Linked DNA regions of Novosphingobium sp. G106. The main gene of each other region encodes a partner of the protein of the gene in region 2 in a complex. Links are inferred from orthologs where the notes say so. Each region holds a gene or a part of one and is shown on either strand. Other genes may lie near its edges. The genes, in order: xseA and KRR38_RS06925.

The links.
Region 1: the proteins of KRR38_RS06925 (region 2) and xseA are in contact, whole or in part, in a cryo-EM structure (PDB 8TXR), measured with the Escherichia coli proteins. The link is inferred for Novosphingobium sp. G106 from one-to-one orthologs.

Annotation. Positions count from the first base shown.
Region 1 is NZ_JAHOOZ010000001.1:4,198,982-4,215,112, forward strand. Bases 6,008-8,858 are described here. They hold xseA (exodeoxyribonuclease VII large subunit), read right to left. Parts: upstream 8,193-8,858; coding sequence 6,822-8,192; downstream 6,008-6,821. Other genes in these bases: KRR38_RS20085 (M23 family metallopeptidase), read right to left, coding at 6,008-6,578; KRR38_RS20090 (DUF2093 domain-containing protein), read right to left, coding at 6,575-6,778; purD (phosphoribosylamine--glycine ligase), read left to right, coding at 8,289-8,858. Outside these bases: KRR38_RS20060 (ribonuclease T), read left to right, coding at 1-421; KRR38_RS20065 (nucleoside deaminase), read right to left, coding at 418-873; rpmB (50S ribosomal protein L28), read left to right, coding at 986-1,273; KRR38_RS20075 (esterase-like activity of phytase family protein), read right to left, coding at 1,421-2,410; KRR38_RS20080 (TonB-dependent siderophore receptor), read right to left, coding at 2,538-5,435; more of KRR38_RS20085, read right to left, coding at 5,712-6,007; more of purD, read left to right, coding at 8,859-9,575; KRR38_RS20105 (adenosine kinase), read right to left, coding at 9,572-10,564; KRR38_RS20110 (hypothetical protein), read left to right, coding at 10,677-11,120; KRR38_RS20115 (hypothetical protein), read left to right, coding at 11,179-12,132; KRR38_RS20120 (iron-sulfur cluster assembly accessory protein), read right to left, coding at 12,122-12,481; KRR38_RS20125 (SUF system Fe-S cluster assembly protein), read right to left, coding at 12,481-12,966; KRR38_RS20130 (cysteine desulfurase), read right to left, coding at 12,963-14,126; KRR38_RS20135 (SufD family Fe-S cluster assembly protein), read right to left, coding at 14,177-14,914; Fe-S cluster assembly ATPase SufC, read right to left, coding at 14,911-15,651; KRR38_RS20145 (endonuclease domain-containing protein), read right to left, coding at 15,660-16,131. UniProt on the Escherichia coli protein: Bidirectionally degrades single-stranded DNA into large acid-insoluble oligonucleotides, which are then degraded further into small acid-soluble oligonucleotides.
Region 2 is NZ_JAHOOZ010000001.1:1,452,834-1,455,720, forward strand. It holds KRR38_RS06925 (exodeoxyribonuclease VII small subunit), read right to left. Parts: upstream 1,627-2,887; coding sequence 1,375-1,626; downstream 1-1,374. Other genes in the region: coaD (pantetheine-phosphate adenylyltransferase), read right to left, coding at 1-470; KRR38_RS06920 (polyprenyl synthetase family protein), read right to left, coding at 470-1,360; purL (phosphoribosylformylglycinamidine synthase subunit PurL), read left to right, coding at 1,771-2,887. UniProt on the Escherichia coli protein: Bidirectionally degrades single-stranded DNA into large acid-insoluble oligonucleotides, which are then degraded further into small acid-soluble oligonucleotides.

The DNA.
Region 1 (16,131 bases), 2.8 Mb from region 2 along the record:
GCCCCCGCCGCAATGGTGCTCGCTGACGCCGCGGCCCTCGGCTCAGGTCATCCGCCGCAACCTCTGCATGACGCCGGTGCCCTGGCTGCTCGAGCACGAATGGGCCAAGCACGGCAGTTGCATGGCGAAGACGCCCGAGACCTATTACCGTGCCGCCGGCGCGCTCTGGCGCTCGCTGCGCTGGCCCGATGCCGACCGCCTCTCGCGCCAGGACGGGCTGACCGCCGGCGACCTGCGTCGCGCTTTCGTCGAGCGCAATCCAGACTGGAAGTTGGAGCAGATCGGCGTGCTGGCCAGTGACACCGGCTGGCTGCGCGAAGTGCACCTCTGCTATGGCCGCGACTTCATGCCCGCGGCCTGCGACCGCCAGAGTTTCGGCCCACCCGATTCGGCAACGCTGAAGATCTGGCGCGGGCTCTAGCGCCGCTCGCGGAAAAATCCGCGCAACAGTTCAGCCGCCTCGGCCTCGCCGATCCCCGGATAGACTTCAGGCCGGTGCAGGCACTGGTCCTGCTCGAACACCCGCGCGCCGTGCTCGACCGCGCCGCCCTTGGGATCGGACGCTCCGTAATAGACCTTGGCGATTCGCGCGTGGGCGATGGCGCCGGCGCACATCGCACAGGGCTCGAGCGTGACCCAGAGTTCGCAGCCGTCGAGCCGCTCGTTGCCGATCGCCTGCGCCGCCGAGCGAATCGCCAGCAGCTCGGCATGGGCGGTAGGATCTCTGAGGGTGCGCGGGGCATTGTGCGCGGTAGCGATCACCGCACCGTCCTTGACCACGACCGCACCGATCGGCACTTCGCCCGCAGCCACGGCCTTCCCGGCCTCGGCGAGCGCAAGCGCCATCGGTTCAGGAAGCGGCCAGCGTGACATCCGAGCGGCGCTAACACCTCGCCCCCCTGTGCACAACTTGACCTTGGCGGGTGGAATCGGTAAGGGCGCCGCTCCCCCGTTATGGGCCAGCATTTTCGAAGCGAGTAAAACCATGTCCCGCATTTGCGAACTGACCGGCAAGGGCCGCCAAGTCGGCAACAACGTCAGCCACGCCAACAACAAGACCAAGCGCGTGTTCCTGCCCAACCTGCAGAACGTCACGCTGCTGTCCGACGGCCTGGAGCGCAGCTTCAAGTTCCGCGTCTCGACGCACGGCCTGCGTTCGGTCGAGCATGTCGGCGGCCTGGACAACTGGCTGCTGAAGGCGGCCGACGCCAAGCTGTCGCCGCGCGCGCTTAAGGTGAAGCGCGACCTCGCCAAGAAGCAGGTCGCCGCCTAAACCTCTTTCAGAGGCAATTCGCTGAAGGGCGCGGGGTAACCCCTCGCGCCTTTTTGCGTGCATGAGGCTTTTTCCAGCTGACGCTGGAAGCGGCACCGGCCCGCTCCCCCACCCGTGCCGCGTCTGGTTCAGCCTTGCTGAACCCCATCAGGGCAGCCGCGCCGGGTCTACCACCATCTTCCAGAGCAGCGTGCGCTGGGTCACCGCATGATTATCGTCGGAGATCAGCCAGACGGTGACCCGACCGTCGGCGCGCGGCTCGATCGCCATGCCTTCGAAATTGTCGACCGGAAGACTCGATGTCAGCTTGGCGACCTCGGTGGCATGCCAGACCACGCCGGGGCGGATCTCGGCGGGATCGGCTATCGTGATCCGCCCCCCGAAATGCAGCGGAAACGGCCATAGCAACCGGCGCTGGAGCACGAGTACGCGGCCATCGGGCAATTGGGCCATGTCGGTGACGCTGAAATTGGGCGAGCCGGAGAAGCTGAATTCCACGCCCCTGTCTCCCCGCAGCGGATCGCGCGGGAACAGCACCGCCGGATGCAGCCGCGGTTCGAAGAAGCCGGTGAACCCCTCCTCGATCACGACGAAGCGGCCGTCGTGCAGCCGCACCATGGCCTCGGGCCCGACATTGCGCGGCCAATCGTGCATCAGGACGGGCCTGATATTGACGAAACTGCGGAAGGCGGGATCGATCCGCGAGATCGCGTTGCTGTCCTCCCGCGCGACCCAGACGGTCCCGGTCGCGGGATCCTGGGTCGCGGCTTCGGTATCCCGATTCTTGCGTATGCGTTCGAACCCCGGCAGCACCTCGGCCGAGATTGGCCGAGCATAGGGGACGCCCGGCGGCGAGAATTCGAAACGCCGGGCATTGTCGCCGATCGCCATCAGCCGCCCACCCGGCCTCGGCAGCAGTGCCGAATAGCCGCCGAAGGCACTGTAGTCGCTGGTCAGCGACCAAGCCCGCTCCAGCTCGAAGGCACCGAGATGATGCGCCAGTTCGGCTTTGGGCGGCAGCTTCACCTCGGCAAAGCGGATCGAGGCCGTGGGATTCCAGGGTGCTGCCGTCTGATAGAACCACATCCCCGGCGCGAGCCCCAGGATCAGCAGCAGGGCGAGGAGGACGCGGCGCACGGGTCAGGGCATAGCGGATCGCGCCGGATCGGCAAGCATCGGCCAGGCTGAGTCGATGCGCGACGAAAAAGGGCGGCGGATTGCTCCGCCGCCCTGCTCGAAAGGCCTCGCGACCTCTACGAGATCGTCAGAACTTCGCCCTTACGCCCGCATAGAGCCGACGACCGAGCAGGTCGTAGGTGCTCGCGACGGTATTGCTGCCCGGCCACTGGTTGGTGAGGTCGGCAACGATCGGCGGCTGCTTGTCGAACAGGTTGTTCACGCCGAAGTAGACCTCGTAGTTCTTGTCCTCGCCGACCGTGAACTTCGCCTGGATGTCCGAATAGGTATAGGCGGGGATCCGGTCCTCGTTGGTGGTCGTTACGACAGGGCTGAAGTAACGGAAGGTGTAGGCAAGGGTAAAGGGCCCGGTCTGGTAGGCGAGGTTGGCCGTCACCTGATCCCGGAAGCCCGTACCGATGTTCTGGCTGGTGCCGTAGACATCCGCGACGCCCACCTGGTGGCTGACGAAGGCGCCGGCAAACGGCGTCTTGTCCTGCTTGAACTTGTGGTTCCAGAACACGCTGAGGTTCACGCTTTCATCCGGGCCGAAGAGGTGCGGCCTGAACGCGTAGTGGACCTGGGTGTCGAGTCCGGACACCTGATAGGACGCACCGTTCAGGAAGATCGCATCGACCGACTTGATGATGCCCGTGGCAGGATCGCGGGTCACGTTGCTGCAGAAGTTCGGATCACTGGTTGCCACGCACTGATTGACCGAATCCTGGAAATCGACCTGCGTGATCGCGTTGTTGACCTTGATGTTGTAGTAATCGACCGAAAGATCAAAGCCGCGGAAGAAGCTGGGCGTGAAGGTGCCGCCCAGCGTCAGCGTGTTGGTCGATTCGGCGCCAAGGTTCGCGTTGCCGCCGATGGTGCCGCTGATCGTCTGGATCTGCGCCAGCGAATAGTTGAACGTCGGGTGCGTCTTCAGATAGTTCGCGATGCCCGGGATGGCCTTGCAGGCAGCCGACAGCGGCAGCGGGCCGCCGGCAATCGGATCGTCACCGTTGCCGCCGTTCTGGTCGCAGGGATCGATCACCGCCGGCGCGGTGTTGGCCGCGCCCGAGTACAGCTCGTTGACATTGGGGGCGCGGACCGCGCGGGCATAGATCGCGCGGAAGCGGATGTCCGAGACCGGGGCGTAGGTGCCGCCGAACTTGTACGACACGAACCCGCCGACGGTCGAATAGTCGGCATAGCGAACCGCGCCTTCGAGGCTCAGTTCCTGCGCGAACGGAACGTTGCGGAGCAGCGGAATGCTGACTTCGCCGTAGACTTCCTTCGAATCGTACTTGCCCACCGTGTTGGCCGCCTGCTGGAACGAACTCCAGCCCGACTGGGTGAACGGATCGTAGAACTGTTCCGATTTCTCGCGATGGTATTCGGCGCCGACCGCGATCTGCACCGCGCCGGCGGGCAGCTGGAAAAGCGAGCCGGAGAGATTGAGCGCGGCAACGTCCTGCGTGCCCGTGCGCTGCAGGTCATAGACCGCCGTGTCACCCACATTGGCGCCGGGCACCAGGGCACCCTTGCCGGTGTAAGTGCGGAGCCACTTGATCATCGCGGGCGTGACGGTGTTGAAGCCGAAGATGTTGATCGGGACGCAGCCGGCGGCTTGCGCTGCCGGATCGGTGCAGCCCTGGAGCGCTGCGCCGTAGTTGGTCATCATGATTGCGTCGCCCGACGTGTGGTCCTTCACCCGGCTGTGTTCGTAGTACGCCTCGTACTTCCAGTTCGAACCGATATCGCCCTTCACACCGAGCACGCCGCGATAGTAATCGCGTTCGCTGGCGGCGCTGCGGTCGAAGATGCCGTTCGAGCGACGACGGAAGTAGATGATGTCACCGGCCGTCGCATTGCGGATCGCTGCGGGTACGTACTGTTGTGTCTTCGGGATACCGCTGAAGGCAGAACCGTCGAAATTGTACACGGTCTGGCCCTGCGCGCCCTGATCGTCGACCGCCAGCGGCTCGACGGCCGAGCGGGCCGTGGTCCTGGAATAGGTGAATTCGCCGAACACGGTCACCGCCGGGCTGAACTCGTAGTCCCCCGTGACCGAGCCCAGGTAACGCCGGCTCGGCGTCGTCAGCAGGCGATCACCATTACGGTTGTAGCCGTCGATGGCAGCGCTTTGATAGGGCTTGACCGCATTGGCGGAGTTGAAGGTGTAAGTCGTCCCGGCAGCAGGGCTGAAGGTCGGCGAGCCGCCGGTGTCGAACAGGCCCTGCGCGGCATAGGAGCTCTTGTTGGGTACGTCGACCGCCGAATAGGCGCGACTGCGCGCGTAGACCGGCTCGTCATTTGTGAAGGTGAAATTGGCGATCACGTGGCCGCGACCGTCGGAGAAGGTCTTGCCGGCGGTGATGGCGGCGAGCTGGTTGCCGGCATCGCCGCGGTCCGAAACGCCGCCCTGCATGTGCAGCTGGATGCCGTCGAACTTCTTCTTCAGGATGATATTGACCACGCCGGCGACCGCGTCCGAACCGTAGACCGCGGAGGTGCCGCCGGTGGCGATCTCGATGCGATCGATCAGGTCGGGCGCGATGTTGTTGAGGTCGACCGCGCTGTCGCCCGGCGTACCGACGCTGCGGCGGCCGTTTATCAGCACCAGCGTCCGCGAGGTGCCGAGGTTGCGCAGGTTGACGGTCGAGATGCCGTTGTCGAAGTTAGAGAAGTTCGAGGCCGACTTGTCGAGCGACTGACCAGCGATCGGAATGTCGCGAATGGCGTCGAGAGCGTTGGTCTGGCCCTTGTTCTGGATAGCCTGATCAGTGACCACCGAGATCGGGATGGACGCTTGCAGATCGGGCCGGGAGATGCGCGATCCGGTGACGACAATCGCTTCGGCTTCATCGGCGGTGCCTTCGGACTTCGCCGCGGGCGCGGTGTCCTGGGCGAACGAAGGTGTGGACAGCAAGGCAATGCCGACAGCCATCGCTGCTGCACCGACTTTCAGCGCAGCAAAGTTCGTCATGGTTTTCATGGTTTGGGACCCCTGGGTTCAAAGGGCTGCCCGCCAATCCGCCTGAAGCGCAAAAATGCATGTCCGCGCTCCGGGAAAAGCGCGGACTTCAGGCGGATTGGGACAGCCTCGTGGATAAAAACTCACATGGCTGAAAGTTCCGCTTGGGGCTATATACTGACAATGCTGTAAGGTCGGTTTTTGCGCGATATGTAACAATCCTGCAACACATGCACCGTTGGCTCCGCACAGGCGTGCCGAGTGTAATGCTTATCAAGTAGTTGGAATTGGCCGGATTTATCCGGCTAGTTCATCGGCCCCGTGAACAGGATCGGATCGAGGCGCAGAATCGCGCCATTTAATGCCCCAGTGCAGATGCGGGCCGGTCGCGCGGCCGGTCATGCCGATCCGGGCGATGATCTGGCCCTGCTTCACCGCCTCACCCTGGTGCACGAGAATCTGCGAGCAATGCAGGAAGGCGCTGTTGAGCCCCATCCCGTGGTCGATCATCAGCAGGTTGCCCTCGAGCGTGAACGGGCTGGCCGCGGCGAGGATGACGACCCCGTCGGCTGGCGCGGTGATCGCGGCGCCCGCCCCGCCCGCTATGTCGGTGCCTGAATGATAGGAACCCGGCACACCGTTGTAGATGCGCTGCGAGCCGAACATGCCTGAAAGGCGGCCCCTGGCCGGCCAGGTGAAGCGCTGCCGCCAGCCCTGGCTGTGGCTGTCGATCGCCCGCGCGGCGTTGATCTGCTTGAGTTCGGCCTCGCGGCGGATGCGGAAGGCCTCGCTCGGCGGTGTGCCGGGCTTGGGACCGAGCGGAATATATTCGAGCTTCCAGGCGCGCGGTGAGACCGCCAGCGTGCGCGTGATCGCAGTGCCATCGCCAAGCTGGGCGACGAGCCGCGCCTGCGCGCCCGCGTCGCGGTCAAATGCGAGGAAGAAAGCACCGTCGGGGGCGACGGAAACGGGCTTGCCGTCGAACGTCAGGGCCGCGGTGCCCGCAGGCGCCGTGCCGCGCGCCCAACCGCCCTGGGTCAGTTCGCCGGCAAGCGCGATGTCCTGCCGCGGCGCGCTGGCGCTCGAGCGGGTTATACCGCTGCCTACCGCCACGACCGCTGCCGCACCGGCAAGGCCGAGCACTATGACCAGTGAACGCTTCACTTCGCTTCCATCAGTCTCCGCGTCGAGATCTCGCAGCTGGCATAGGCCTCCTGCAGTTCCCCACTCCAGTAACGCAGTGCATCGAGCGGAATCTTCTCGCCCGTCACGGCGCAAAGCACATAGCTGCCGGCAGTCACTACGCGGAAGCCGTTGGGGCCATAGTGCAGCGTGGCGGGGCGATCGTTCGAGGACATCAGCATGGCAGACACTATAGGAAGCCCCCCCTTCCAAAGCAAATTGGCCTTAAAGCAATTTGCCCTGCTCGGGCGGCGCCGGTTTGTCCTTGCGCGCGGGCGGTGCGGCGCGGACGCCGGCGGGAGTCACAGCCAGTTCGCCGTCGCGGAAGTGCAACGCCAGCGCCGCCTCCTTGGCCGCCACCGCCTTGCTCACCAGCGTGCGCCCGTCGGCGCCCGTGACGCGGACATAGCCGCGATCGAGGATGTTGTCGGGATTGAGCGAGACCATGAGGCGGCCCAGCCCGTCGAGCCTGTCGCGCTGCGCTGCAATCCGGCCCGTAACCAACGCCGGCGTCAGCCGCTGCGCCGCCAGCCGATGCTTCGCATGATCGAGCCGCGAGGCGAGCAGCGGTGCGGAGAGCCGCGCACGGTCCGCCTGCAAGGCTTGGCGCGCAACGACGATGCGCTCGCCCAGCCCACGCCGCAGCCGCTCGCCCAGGTCGTCGAGCCGCTGGACGAAAGGCGCGAGTACCGCATCGGCGCGGGGCAGGCGCTGAACGCGCGCTTCGAGCCGCTCACGCCCCAGCGCCACCGGCCGGGCGACCGCGCGGCGCTTGCGCAGCGCCAGTTCGGCGACCTGGTTGATCAGTTCGCTGCGCACCGGCACGGCATGCTCGGCCGCCGCGGTCGGGGTCGGCGCGCGGAGATCGGCGGCGAAATCGGCGAGGGTGGTGTCGGTCTCGTGGCCGACGGCGGAGATCACCGGGATCGAGCAGCCCGCGATCGCCCGCACCACCACTTCCTCGTTGAACGCCCAGAGGTCCTCGATCGAGCCGCCGCCGCGCGCGACGATGACGAGATCGGGCCGCGGCACGCGCCCGCCCGGTTCCAGCCGCGAGAAGCCGTTCACCGCCGCCGCCACCTGCTCGGCCGCGCCCTGCCCCTGGACCAGCACCGGCCAGACGACGACGTGGCAGCCGAAGCGGTCCGACAGCCGATGCAGGATGTCGCGGATCACCGCCCCGGTGGGTGACGTCACGACGCCAATCACGTCGGGCAGGAACGGTATCGGCCGCTTGCGCGCGCTGTCGAACAAGCCCTCGGCCTCGAGCCGCGCCTTGGTCTTGGCGAGCAGCGCCAGCAAGGCGCCCTCGCCCGCCACTTCCATCCGATCGATGACGATCTGGTAGTTCGAACGGCCGGGATAGGTCGTCAGCTTACCCTGGGCGATCACCTCGATCCCGTCCTCGACGCGGAACGGCAGGTTACCCGCCTGCCCGCGCCACATGACGCCGTCGAGCCGCGCCGATTCGTCCTTGAGGCAGAGGTAAAGATGGCCCGATGCCGCGCGCTTGACGCCCGAAAGTTCGCCGCGGACGCGGACGAAGCCGAAGCGTTCCTCCACCGTGCGCTTCAGCCGGCCCGAAATCTCGCTCACCGAAAGAGGCGCGGCGTTGTCCCCCGGTGTATCCTTCGCTACCAGCCCCCCCCCGGACCATTGGCATCATCGTCATCGGAATAAGAAGGCACGCGTATGAACATCCTGCTGTTGGGATCGGGCGGGCGCGAACATGCGCTGGCATGGAAGCTCGCGCAATCCCCGCTCTGCGAGACGCTCTACGCTGCGCCCGGCAATCCGGGGATCGCCGAGCAGGCCGAACTGGTCACGCTCGACGTGACCGACCATGCCGCAGTCGTCGCCTTCTGCGAGGCCAAGCGGATCGGCCTCGTCGTCATCGGCCCCGAGGCGCCGCTGGTCGATGGCCTGGCCGATACGCTACGTGGCGCCGGCTTCGCGGTCTTCGGTCCCAGCCGCCAGGCCGCGCAGCTCGAAGGCAGCAAGGGCTTCACCAAGGACCTTTGCGCCCGCGCCAACATCCCCACCGCCGGCTATGAGCGGGTGACCAGCGAAGCGGCCGGCCTCGCCGCACTCGCGCGCTTCGGCGCGCCGGTGGTGATCAAAGCCGATGGCCTCGCCGCGGGCAAGGGCGTGACCGTGGCCATGACCATGGCCGAGGCAGAAGAGGCCGTGCGCGAGATTTTCAGCGGCCGCTTCGGCGAGGCGGGCGCAGAGGCCGTGGTCGAGGAGTTTCTCGAAGGCGAGGAAGCCAGCTTCTTCGCGCTGACCGACGGCTCGACGATCATTCCCTTCGGCTCGGCCCAGGATCACAAGCGCGTCGGCGACGGCGACACCGGCCCCAACACCGGCGGCATGGGCGCCTATAGCCCGGCGCCGGTGCTGACACCGATGCTGGAAGGCGAAGTCCTGGCAAAGATCGTCGCGCCGACGGTGCGGGCCATGGCCGACGAAGGCATGCCCTACTCTGGCGTGCTCTATGCCGGGCTGATGCTGACCGCCGAAGGCCCCAAGCTGATCGAATACAACGCGCGCTTCGGCGATCCCGAATGCCAGGTGCTGATGATGCGGCTGGAAAGCGACCTCGCCGAGATTCTGCTCGCCTGCGCGGAAAACAAGCTGTCCGCCTGCCAGCAGCCGGTCTTTTCATCCGATACCGCGCTGACCGTGGTCATGGCGGCCGAGGGCTATCCGGGCACGCCCAGGAAGGGCGGCCGGATCGACGGCATTCCCGCAGCCGAGCATGACGGCGCCAAGGTATTCCACGCCGGGACCGCGCTGGGCATCGACGGCGTGCTGACCGCGGACGGCGGCCGGGTGCTCAACGTCACGGCGCGTGGCGCTTCGGTGCGCGCGGCCCAGGCAAAGGCTTATGCCGCGGTGGATGCAATCCGCTTTCCCGAGGGCTTCTGCCGCCGAGACATCGGCTGGCGTGAGATCGAGCGCGAAGCCTCCAAAGGCTAGCCCAGCTTCGCGGCCAGCTCCCTGAGGTCTGCCTCGGGCCGCGCACCGTAGTGCGAGATCACTTCGGCGGCGCAGACCGCGCCGAGCTTGAGGCTCTGCGCGAGCGGATAGCCGCGGACGTGGCCGAAGAGGAAGCCGGCGGCGAAGAGATCGCCCGCGCCGGTAGTGTCGACCACCTTGGCGATCGGCTCGGCCGGGACTTCGGCGCGCTCGGTGCCCGCCACCGCGACCGCGCCCTCGGCACCGCGCGTAACAACGAGCAGCGGCACCTGGCTCGCCAGCGCAGCCACGCCAGCGTCGAAGTTCGCCTCGCCCGTCAGCGCGGCGAGTTCGTCCTGGTTGGCAAAGAGGATGTCGATCTCGCCGGCGGCGATCAGCTTGCGGAAATCGTCGCCGTGGCGCGAGATAACGAATGCGTCGGACAGCGTGAAGGCCACCTTGCGCCCGGCGCCTTTCGCAGCGCTGATCGCCTTGCGCATCGCAGCGCGCGGCTCTTCAGGATCCCAGAGGTAGCCTTCGAGATAGAGCACCGCTGCGCTGGCGATCGTGCTTTCGTCGAGCGCGGCGGCGGGCAGGAACTGCGAGGCGCCGAGGTAGGTGTTCATCGTCCGCTGGCCGTCTGGCGAGACGAAGATCAGGCAACGCGCCGTCGGCGGATCGCCCGCACGTGCCGGGGTTCCGAACGCGATACCGCCGGCGCGGATGTCATGCGCAAAAACCTCGCCGAGCTGGTCGTCGGCGACCTGGCCGATGAAAGCGCAGCTGGCGCCGAGCGCGGCAAGGCCGGCGAGCGTATTTGCAGCGGAACCACCCGAAATCTCGCGCGCCGGTCCCATCGCCTCGTAGAGCTCGCGCGCCCGGTCAGTGTCGACCAGAGTCATGCCGCCGCGGACGAGGCCGAGTTGCTCGATCGCTTCGTCCGAACTGGGCGCCATGACATCGACGATGGCGTTGCCGATGGCGATGACGTCTAGGGAAGGCTGGGACATCGGCGATTTCCTGCGTTGGTATGTTCAGCGGCGGCGCCTAGCGGTCAGCGCTCCTGATCACAAGGCCCGTTGGCGTTGACATGGCCCGCCGCCCAAGCGATGCCGCTCGGCAATGCGTAACTTTGCGACATTCCCGCTGGTCATGGCTCTGGCCGTGGTGCTCTCGGCCTGCAGCACGGCCGGAACCGCGCCGCGCACCGGCACGGCACCTCCGAAGAAGCCCGTCACCGTGCGCCAGAACAAGCCGCGCCAGGCCGTCCGGCAGCCGATCACCCGGCCGCCGCCGGTGGCGCAGGTGCTGCAGCTCCCCGGGCTCGAAGGCGTGATCGGGCGAAACTCGGCCGAGCTCACTCGCCAGTTCGGCACGCCCCGGCTCGACGTCCTGGAAGGCGATGCGCGCAAGCTGCAGTTCACGGGCACGGCCTGCGTGCTCGACATCTATCTCTATCCGAGTACCCCGGGCCGCGAGCCGCAGGCAACCTATGTCGACGCCCGCCGCGCCGACGGCCGCGACGTCGATCGCGCCGCCTGCATCCAGGCACTGAGAAAGCCGTAACCCGAATTTAAGCTGATCGGCCGATAATCCCCGCGAAAAGGTTGGGGACATACGACCGATGAGCATGCATTTCCGCGATCTCGCCGCGCAGGCCGCTGCCGACGGCATCATCTCGCCCGAGGAAATCCTGATCCTGCGCCGTGCCGGCTGGCAGGACGGCAAGATCGACATCGACGAGGCCGAAGCGATCTTCGCCGTCAACGACCGCATCGAAGACCATTCGCCCGAATGGGTCGACTTCTTCGTCGAGGCGCTGGCCGAATATGTCGTCAACGGCTCGGAGCCGCTCGGCTATGTCGACGAGGCGAAGGCCGAATGGCTGATGGAGCACATCGACCGCGACGGCGCGGTCGAGACCATGGGCGAGCTCGAACTGCTGGTGAAGCTGTTCGAACGCGCCACCAGCGTTCCCGAGCAGCTTCGGACCTACGCCATCGCTCAGATCGAAAAAGCGGTACTCATCGGCGAAGGCCCGACCCGCTATGGGCAGGGGCTCAGCCTGGGCAATATCAACGACACCGAGGCAAAGCTGCTGCGCCGCCTGATCTTCGCACCCGCGAGCGACCGTCCGGCCGGGGTCAGCCGCGCCGAAGCAGAGCTGCTGTTCCACCTCAAGGATGCGACGCTGGGCGGCGCCAACAGCCCCGAATGGAAGCGCCTGTTCGTCCAGGGCGTCGGCAACTACCTGATGGCTTACACCAGCTATGAACCGCTCTCGCGCGAGCGCGCGGCCGAGCTCGAGGAATTCATCAGCCGGCCGAGCGACGGCGTCGGTCGCTTCTTCGCGCGCATGGCCCATTTCGACCTGCAATCGGGCTTCACCGGTGTGTTCGGCCGCAAGCCCATGCGTAACCGCGAGGCCGAAGAGGCCGTCGCTCAAGAAATCACGGGCGACGAGCGGTCCTGGCTCGATGCCCGGATCGACGCCGACCATCAGGTCGACGAGTACGAGCAGGCGCTGATGGATTTTCTGGCGGAAGAAGGCGGCAAGGAACCCTTGCTCAGACCGTGAAGCTTTCGCCGCAGCCGCAGCTCCCCTTGGCGTTGGGGTTCTGGAAGGTGAAGCCGGCGGTGAAGTCGTCTTCTTCCCAGTCCATCGTCGAACCGATCAGGTAGAGCACGCTGGCGCCGTCGATGAAGAACAGGCCGCCCGGCGTTTCGATCCGCTCGTCGAAGGCATTGGCCTCGGTCACATAGTCGACAGAATAGGCCAGACCCGAGCAGCCGCGGCGCGGGGTCGAGAGCTTGACGCCGATCGCGTCCGCGGGTGCCTGGGCCATCAGCTTGGCGACGCGCGCTTCGGCAGCCGGGGTCAGGATGACCGCGGCGGGGCGTGCGCGTACTTTGGTTTCGCTACCCATTACAGCATTCCCAGTTCGAGCTTGGCCTCGTCGCTCATCGACGACATGTCCCACGGCGGGTCCCAGACGAGATTGACTTCGGCATCGCGCACGCCGGGAACCGCGCTGACGCGCAGTTCGACTTCGCCCGGCATCGATTCCGCCACCGGGCAATGCGGCGTGGTCAGCGTCATAGTCACCTTGACCTCGCCGTCATCAGTGACGTCGACGCCGTAGATCAGGCCGAGGTCGTAGATGTTGACCGGGATCTCGGGGTCGAAGATTTCCTTCAGCGCCGAGACGACGCCGTCGTAGATCGCCCCGCCGGGTTCGCCTTCAGCTGCGCCCTGCGGCTTTTCCGCGAGGAAGCCTTCGAGATAATCACGCTTGCGAGAGAGCTTGGCGCCAGGAGTCTCAGGAGCCGTCTCGATATCCTCGACACGCGCACGCGGCGGCGGCGTCACGCTCTCGACTTCTTCCACGGTGAACTTGGTCTCTTCACTCATCCGAAGATCCTCTTGGTCCTCTCGATGCCGCGCAGGAGCGCGGCAATATCGCTTTCGTCGCTATAGATGCCGAAGCTGGCCCGCGCCGTCGCCGGCACGCCGAGCCAGTCCATCAACGGCTGCGCGCAATGATGCCCGGCGCGGATCGCCACGCCTTCCTCGTCCAATATGGTGCCGAGGTCGTGCGGATGCACCCCGTCGAGCGCGAAGGAGACGATGCCGGCCGATTGCTCGGGACCGAACACGGTCACCGAATTGAGCCGGCGCAGTTGGTCGCGCGCCTGCGCGGTCAGCGCCATTTCGTGCGCCGAGATCGCCTCGATGCCGATCGCCTCAACGTAATCGACCGCCGCAGCGAAGCCGATCGCCTCGATGATCGCCGGGGTGCCAGCCTCGAACCGCGCGGGCGGCGGGGCATAGGTCGTGCGCTCGAAGGTCACGCGGTCGATCATCGCGCCACCGCCGTGCCAGGGGGGCATCGATTCGAGAATCTCCGCCCGCGCCCAGAGTGCTCCGATGCCCGTAGGCCCGTAGAGCTTGTGCGCTGAAAAGACGTAGAAATCCGCGCCCATCGCCGCGACATCGACCGGTAACCTGGGAACCGCCTGACAGCCGTCGACCAGCACCTTCGCGCCGACCCGGTGCGCCAAAGCGACGGCATGTTCCACGTGGAGCATCGAGCCGAGCACGTTCGAGACATGGGCGAGCGATACCAGCTTGTGCGCCGGCGTCAGCAAGCGCTCGGCCGCGGCCAGGTCGATCAGGCCATCGGGCGTCAGCGGGCAGACGTCGATCTCGACGCCGGTGCGGTCGCGCAGTAGCTGCCACGGGATGATGTTGGCGTGATGCTCGAGCGTCGACAGCAGGATACGGTCGCCGGCCTTGAGATGGGTGTTGCCCCACGAGTGCGCGACGAGATTGATCGCCTCGGTCGCGCCGCGGGTGAAGACCAGCTCGTGCTCGGGCGCGCCGATGAAGGCCGCGATCCGGCGCCGCGCCGCCTCGTAGGCCAAGGTCATGTCGGCCGAACGCGCATAGACGCCGCGGTGGACCGTGGCGTAGTCGGCGCCCATCGCGCGGACGGTAGCGTCGATCACCGCCTGCGGCTTCTGCGCCGTGGCGGCCGTGTCGAGGTAGTGCCAGGGGCTGCCGTCGGCCATCACCAGGCCGGGGAAATCCTGACGTACGGAGCGGATGGGAGTAGCCACGTTCACAGCATCGCCTCCAGCCGCAATAGCGCCGCCTGGGTCAGGCTCTCCTCGTCGGCCGCGCCGGTGAAGGCCTCGGCGATGAAGGCTTGGAGCATCAGCTGCTTGGCTTCGGGCGGAGTCAGGCCGCGCGACTGCAGATAGAACAGGCCCATCGCATCGAGCTCGCCCACCGCGCAGCCGTGTGCGCACTTGACGTCGTCGGCGTAGATTTCGAGTTCGGGCTTGGCATTGGCCGTCGCGGTCCGATCGAGCAGCATCGCCCGCACCGACTGCTCGGCATCGGTCCCATCGCTGCCGCGTGCGACCGCGACCTTGCCGAGATAGGTGCCCACGGCCTGGTTGCCGAGCACCGAGCGCACCACCTGCCGGCTGACCGCGTTGGGCGCCTCGTGGCTGACTTCGGTGACGATCTCCAGCGTCTGCGCGCCCGAACCGAGCTGCGCGGCGCCGAGCGTGAACGATGCCCCCTCGCCCAGCCGCGCTTCCACCGCAATGCGGCCGAAAACGTTGCCAGCATTTAGAATGCGCAAGTCGAAAGCCGCCCCGGCCTCCACTTCGATCACCAGATGCCGCGCGACAGCGGCCTCACCCTGCTCGACGACGCTCAGCGATGTGTTCTGCCCGCTCGGCACGAGAATTTCCTCGCGCGCAACCGGCCATACGCCCGCCAGCGCATCGATATCCGAATAACGGAACGCTTCGCTCTTGCGCGTCGGAAGGGGCGCGAGTTCGCTCACGCCACCGCCTCGTAGCCTTCTTCTTCCAGCTGAAGCGCCAGCTCGGGACCGCCAGTCTTGACGATGCGGCCGCCGGCGAGGACGTGGACCTTGTCGGGCTTCACGTAGTCGAGCAGCCGCTGGTAGTGGGTGATGAGCAGCACGCCCTTGTTCGGCTTGCGCATGATCGCGTTGATCCCCTCGCCGACGATGCGCAGGGCATCGATGTCGAGGCCCGAATCGGTCTCGTCGAGCACGGCGAACTTGGGATCGAGGATGCCCATCTGGACCATCTCGGCGCGCTTCTTCTCGCCGCCCGAGAAGCCGACGTTCACCGGGCGCTTGAGCATGTCCATGTCCATGCGCAGCAGCGCTGCCTTCTCCTTGGCGAGCTTGAGGAATTCACCGCCCGACAGCGGCTCCTCACCGCGCCCGCGGCGCTGGGCATTGGCCGCCTCGCGCAGGAACTGGACGAAGGAGACGCCAGGAATCTCGACCGGATACTGGAAGCCGAGGAACAAGCCGGCGGCAGCGCGTTCGTAGGGTTCGAGCGCGAGCAGGTCCTGTCCGGCGAAATCCACCGAGCCGCCGGTCACAGCGTAGCCGGGCCGGCCGCCGAGCGTGTAGCCGAGCGTCGACTTGCCCGCACCGTTGGGCCCCATGATCGCGTGAATCTCACCCGCATTCACGGTGAGCGAAAGGCCCTTGAGGATCAGCTTGTCGGCGACGGTGGCCTGGAGGTTGTCAATCTTGAGCATGGTCATCTCTAGTAATCCCGCCGTGCGCGGCCGGGGTTGGCGGGCCGCGGGCGGGCGCGGCGTTCGTCGTAGTTCTTCTTCATTTCGGCTACGATCGCCTGGACGACGCCAGCCGTATCGTCGCGCACCTGCGCCGCGGGATAGCGCAGCACCTTGATGCCGACTTCAGCAAGGCTGCGATCACGGCGACGGTCGATCTCGGCATTGGCATCGGGCTCGTCGATCTCGACCGCAAGCTTGAGCGAATGGCAGGCGAAATCGACGATCGCCGAGCCGATCACCACCTGGCGGCGGAACCGGTACTTGCCGAGTTCGGCGGCGACGAGCGCCTCGGCCAGCAGCACCTGCGCCTCGGTCGGGTTGCGCCGCATCTCGCGCGCGGTGTCGTGCAGCGTATCGAGCCGCGATTCGGCAATGTTCCAGCCGCGGCCCTTCTTTTGCAGGGCCGGGGCTTCGGTACGCTCCTCGGGCGGACGGACG
Region 2 (2,887 bases):
TCGCGGACGGTCGGGCTGACGAAGTTCGCGATGTCTCCGCCGAACAGCGCGATCTCCTTGACCAGCTTCGAGGCGATCGGCTGCAGGCTGACGTCGGCCATCAGGAAGATCGTCTCGATATTGGCGTTGAGCTGCTGGTTCATGCCCGCCATCTGGTACTCGTATTCGAAATCCGCGACCGCGCGCAGGCCCCGGACGATGACGCTGGCGCCCTGCTTCTCGGCAAAGCGCATGAGCAGCGCGTTGAAGCCGACTACGTCGACGTTGTCGATCCCCATGGCGGTGACTTCGCGCCGCACCATGTCCATCCGTTCCTCGGGCGAGAACATCGGGCTTTTCGAGATATTGGTGGTGACGCCGATGATCAGCCGGTCGACCAGCTTGGCGCCGCGGCGAATGATGTCGGCATGACCGAGCGTGATCGGATCGAAGGTGCCCGGATAGACGCCAATCCGCTGTCCAGCAGTCATCAATGGTCCCTTTCGACGATATAGCGAGCAAGCGCGCGCAGCAGGTCGGCTTCTACGCCGTGGCTGGCCAGTTGTGCCACTGCCTGATCAACCAGCATGCGCGCCTGCGCCCTGGCACGATCGGGCCCGAGCAGCGAGACGAAGGTCTCCTTGCCGGCCTCGGCATCCTTGCGCAGTGCCTTCCCCGCGGCTTTCTCGTCGCCCTCGTGATCGATCAGGTCGTCGGCAATCTGGAAGGCGAGGCCGATGTCGCGAGCATAGCCGCGCAGGTGCGTGCGCCCCTCGGGCGGCACCTTGCCCAGGATCGCGCCCATTTCGACCGAGGCGCCGAGCAGGGCACCGGTCTTGAGTTGCTGCAGGCGTGTGATCGTCTGGAGATCGAAAGTGCTGGTCTCGGCCACGATGTCCATCATCTGGCCGCCGGCCATACCCTGGAAGCCGCTCGCCCCGGCGAGCGTCGCGACAAGTTCGATACGGGTGAACGGATCGCCGCTGGTCGCCACATCGGACAGCACCTCGAAGGCAAAGGCATGCAGCGCGTCGCCAGCGAGCACCGCGGTCGCTTCGTCGTAAGCTTTGTGGATGGTCGGCTTGCCGTGGCGCAGTTCGTCATCGTCCATGCAGGGAAGATCGTCATGGATCAGCGAATAGACATGGATGGACTCGATCGCGACGCCGGCACGCAGCGCCGCATCGCGGTCGACGCCGTACATCTCGGCCGTCGCGGTCAGCAGCAGCGGCCGTAGCCGCTTGCCGCCGCCGATCGCAGCATAGCGCATGGCCTCGACCAGGCGTTTGCGCGGATCTTCGGGCAGCGGCAGCAGTTGGTCGAACGCCGTGTCGATATCGCTCGCAATCCGGCCGAGGCCATCGGCAAGCAGGCTGTCCATCGCCCCGGCCACTATCAGCGGCCCGGGTCGTCGAACGGTTGCGTACCCGTAGCCTGGCCGTCGGGCCCGGCGACGATCCGCTCGATCCGCAGCTGGGCCGCGTCGAGCCGGGCCTGGCAATGCTTGCGCAGCTGCTCGCCGCGTTCGTAGAGCGTGATCGAATCGTCGAGCGGCACTTCGCCGCTCTCAAGCTTGCGAACGACATCCTCGAGCGCGCGCAGTGCGTCCTCGAAGCTCATGGCGGTAATGTCGGCGGTGTCGGTCATCGGACGCCCAGCTTTGGCGGTCTCGGCAGTCAGGGTCAAGCAGTCTGGCGGCTCTTCCCCCGCACGGTGCAAAGACGCGGCAAATCCCACGGGAATCGCGCTTGACGTCTAGCCCGATGCGCTCGCCCTCGCTAAGGGCGCTTCATGTCCGAAATCACCGCAGATGTCGTCGCCGCCCACGGGCTGTCCGAGGAAGAATATGCCCGCGTGCTTCATGCGCTGGGCCGCGAGCCGAATTACGTCGAGCTCGGCATCTTCTCGGTGATGTGGTCGGAGCACTGCTCCTACAAATCGAGTAAGCTCCACCTGATGAAGCTGCCCACGAAAGCCCCTTGGGTGATCTGCGGCCCCGGCGAGAACGCCGGCGTGATCGACATCGGCGACGGTCAGGCGGCGATCTTCAAGATGGAGAGCCACAACCACCCGAGCTACATCGAACCCTACCAGGGCGCGGCGACCGGCGTCGGCGGCATCCTGCGCGACGTCTTCACCATGGGTGCGCGCCCCGTCGCCAACCTGAACGCGCTGCGCTTCGGTCGGCCCGACCATCCGAAGATGAAACACCTCGTCCAGGGCGTGGTTTCGGGCATCGGCGGCTACGGCAACTGCGTAGGCGTGCCGACGGTCGGCGGCGAGACCAATTTCTACAAGGCCTATGACGGCAACATCCTGGTCAACGCCATGACCGTGGGCGTGGCCGACACCGACAAGATCTTCTATTCGGCGGCGACGGGCCTGGGCAATCCGATCGTCTACGTCGGCTCGAAGACCGGCCGCGACGGCATCCACGGCGCGACCATGGCCAGCGCCGATTTCGACGAGAACTCGGACGAGAAGCGCCCCACCGTCCAGGTCGGCGATCCGTTCACCGAGAAGCTGCTGATCGAGGCCTGCCTCGAGCTGATGGCCACCGATGCCATCGTGGCGATCCAGGACATGGGCGCCGCCGGCCTGACCTCGTCCTCGGTCGAGATGGCAAGCAAGGGCGGCGCGGGCATTCGCCTGAACATGAACATGGTGCCCTGCCGCGAAGAGGGCATGACGCCCTACGAGATGATGCTCTCGGAAAGCCAGGAGCGCATGCTCATGGTGCTCCAGCCCGGCAAGGAGCCGATGGCCGAAGCGATCTTCCGCAAGTGGGAGCTCGACTTCGCGGTGATCGGCGAAGTCACCGACACGGGCCACATGGTACTCGAATTCGACGGCGAGGTGGTCTGCGACATTCCGCTCGCCCCACTGGCCGACGAAGCGCCGCTCTACG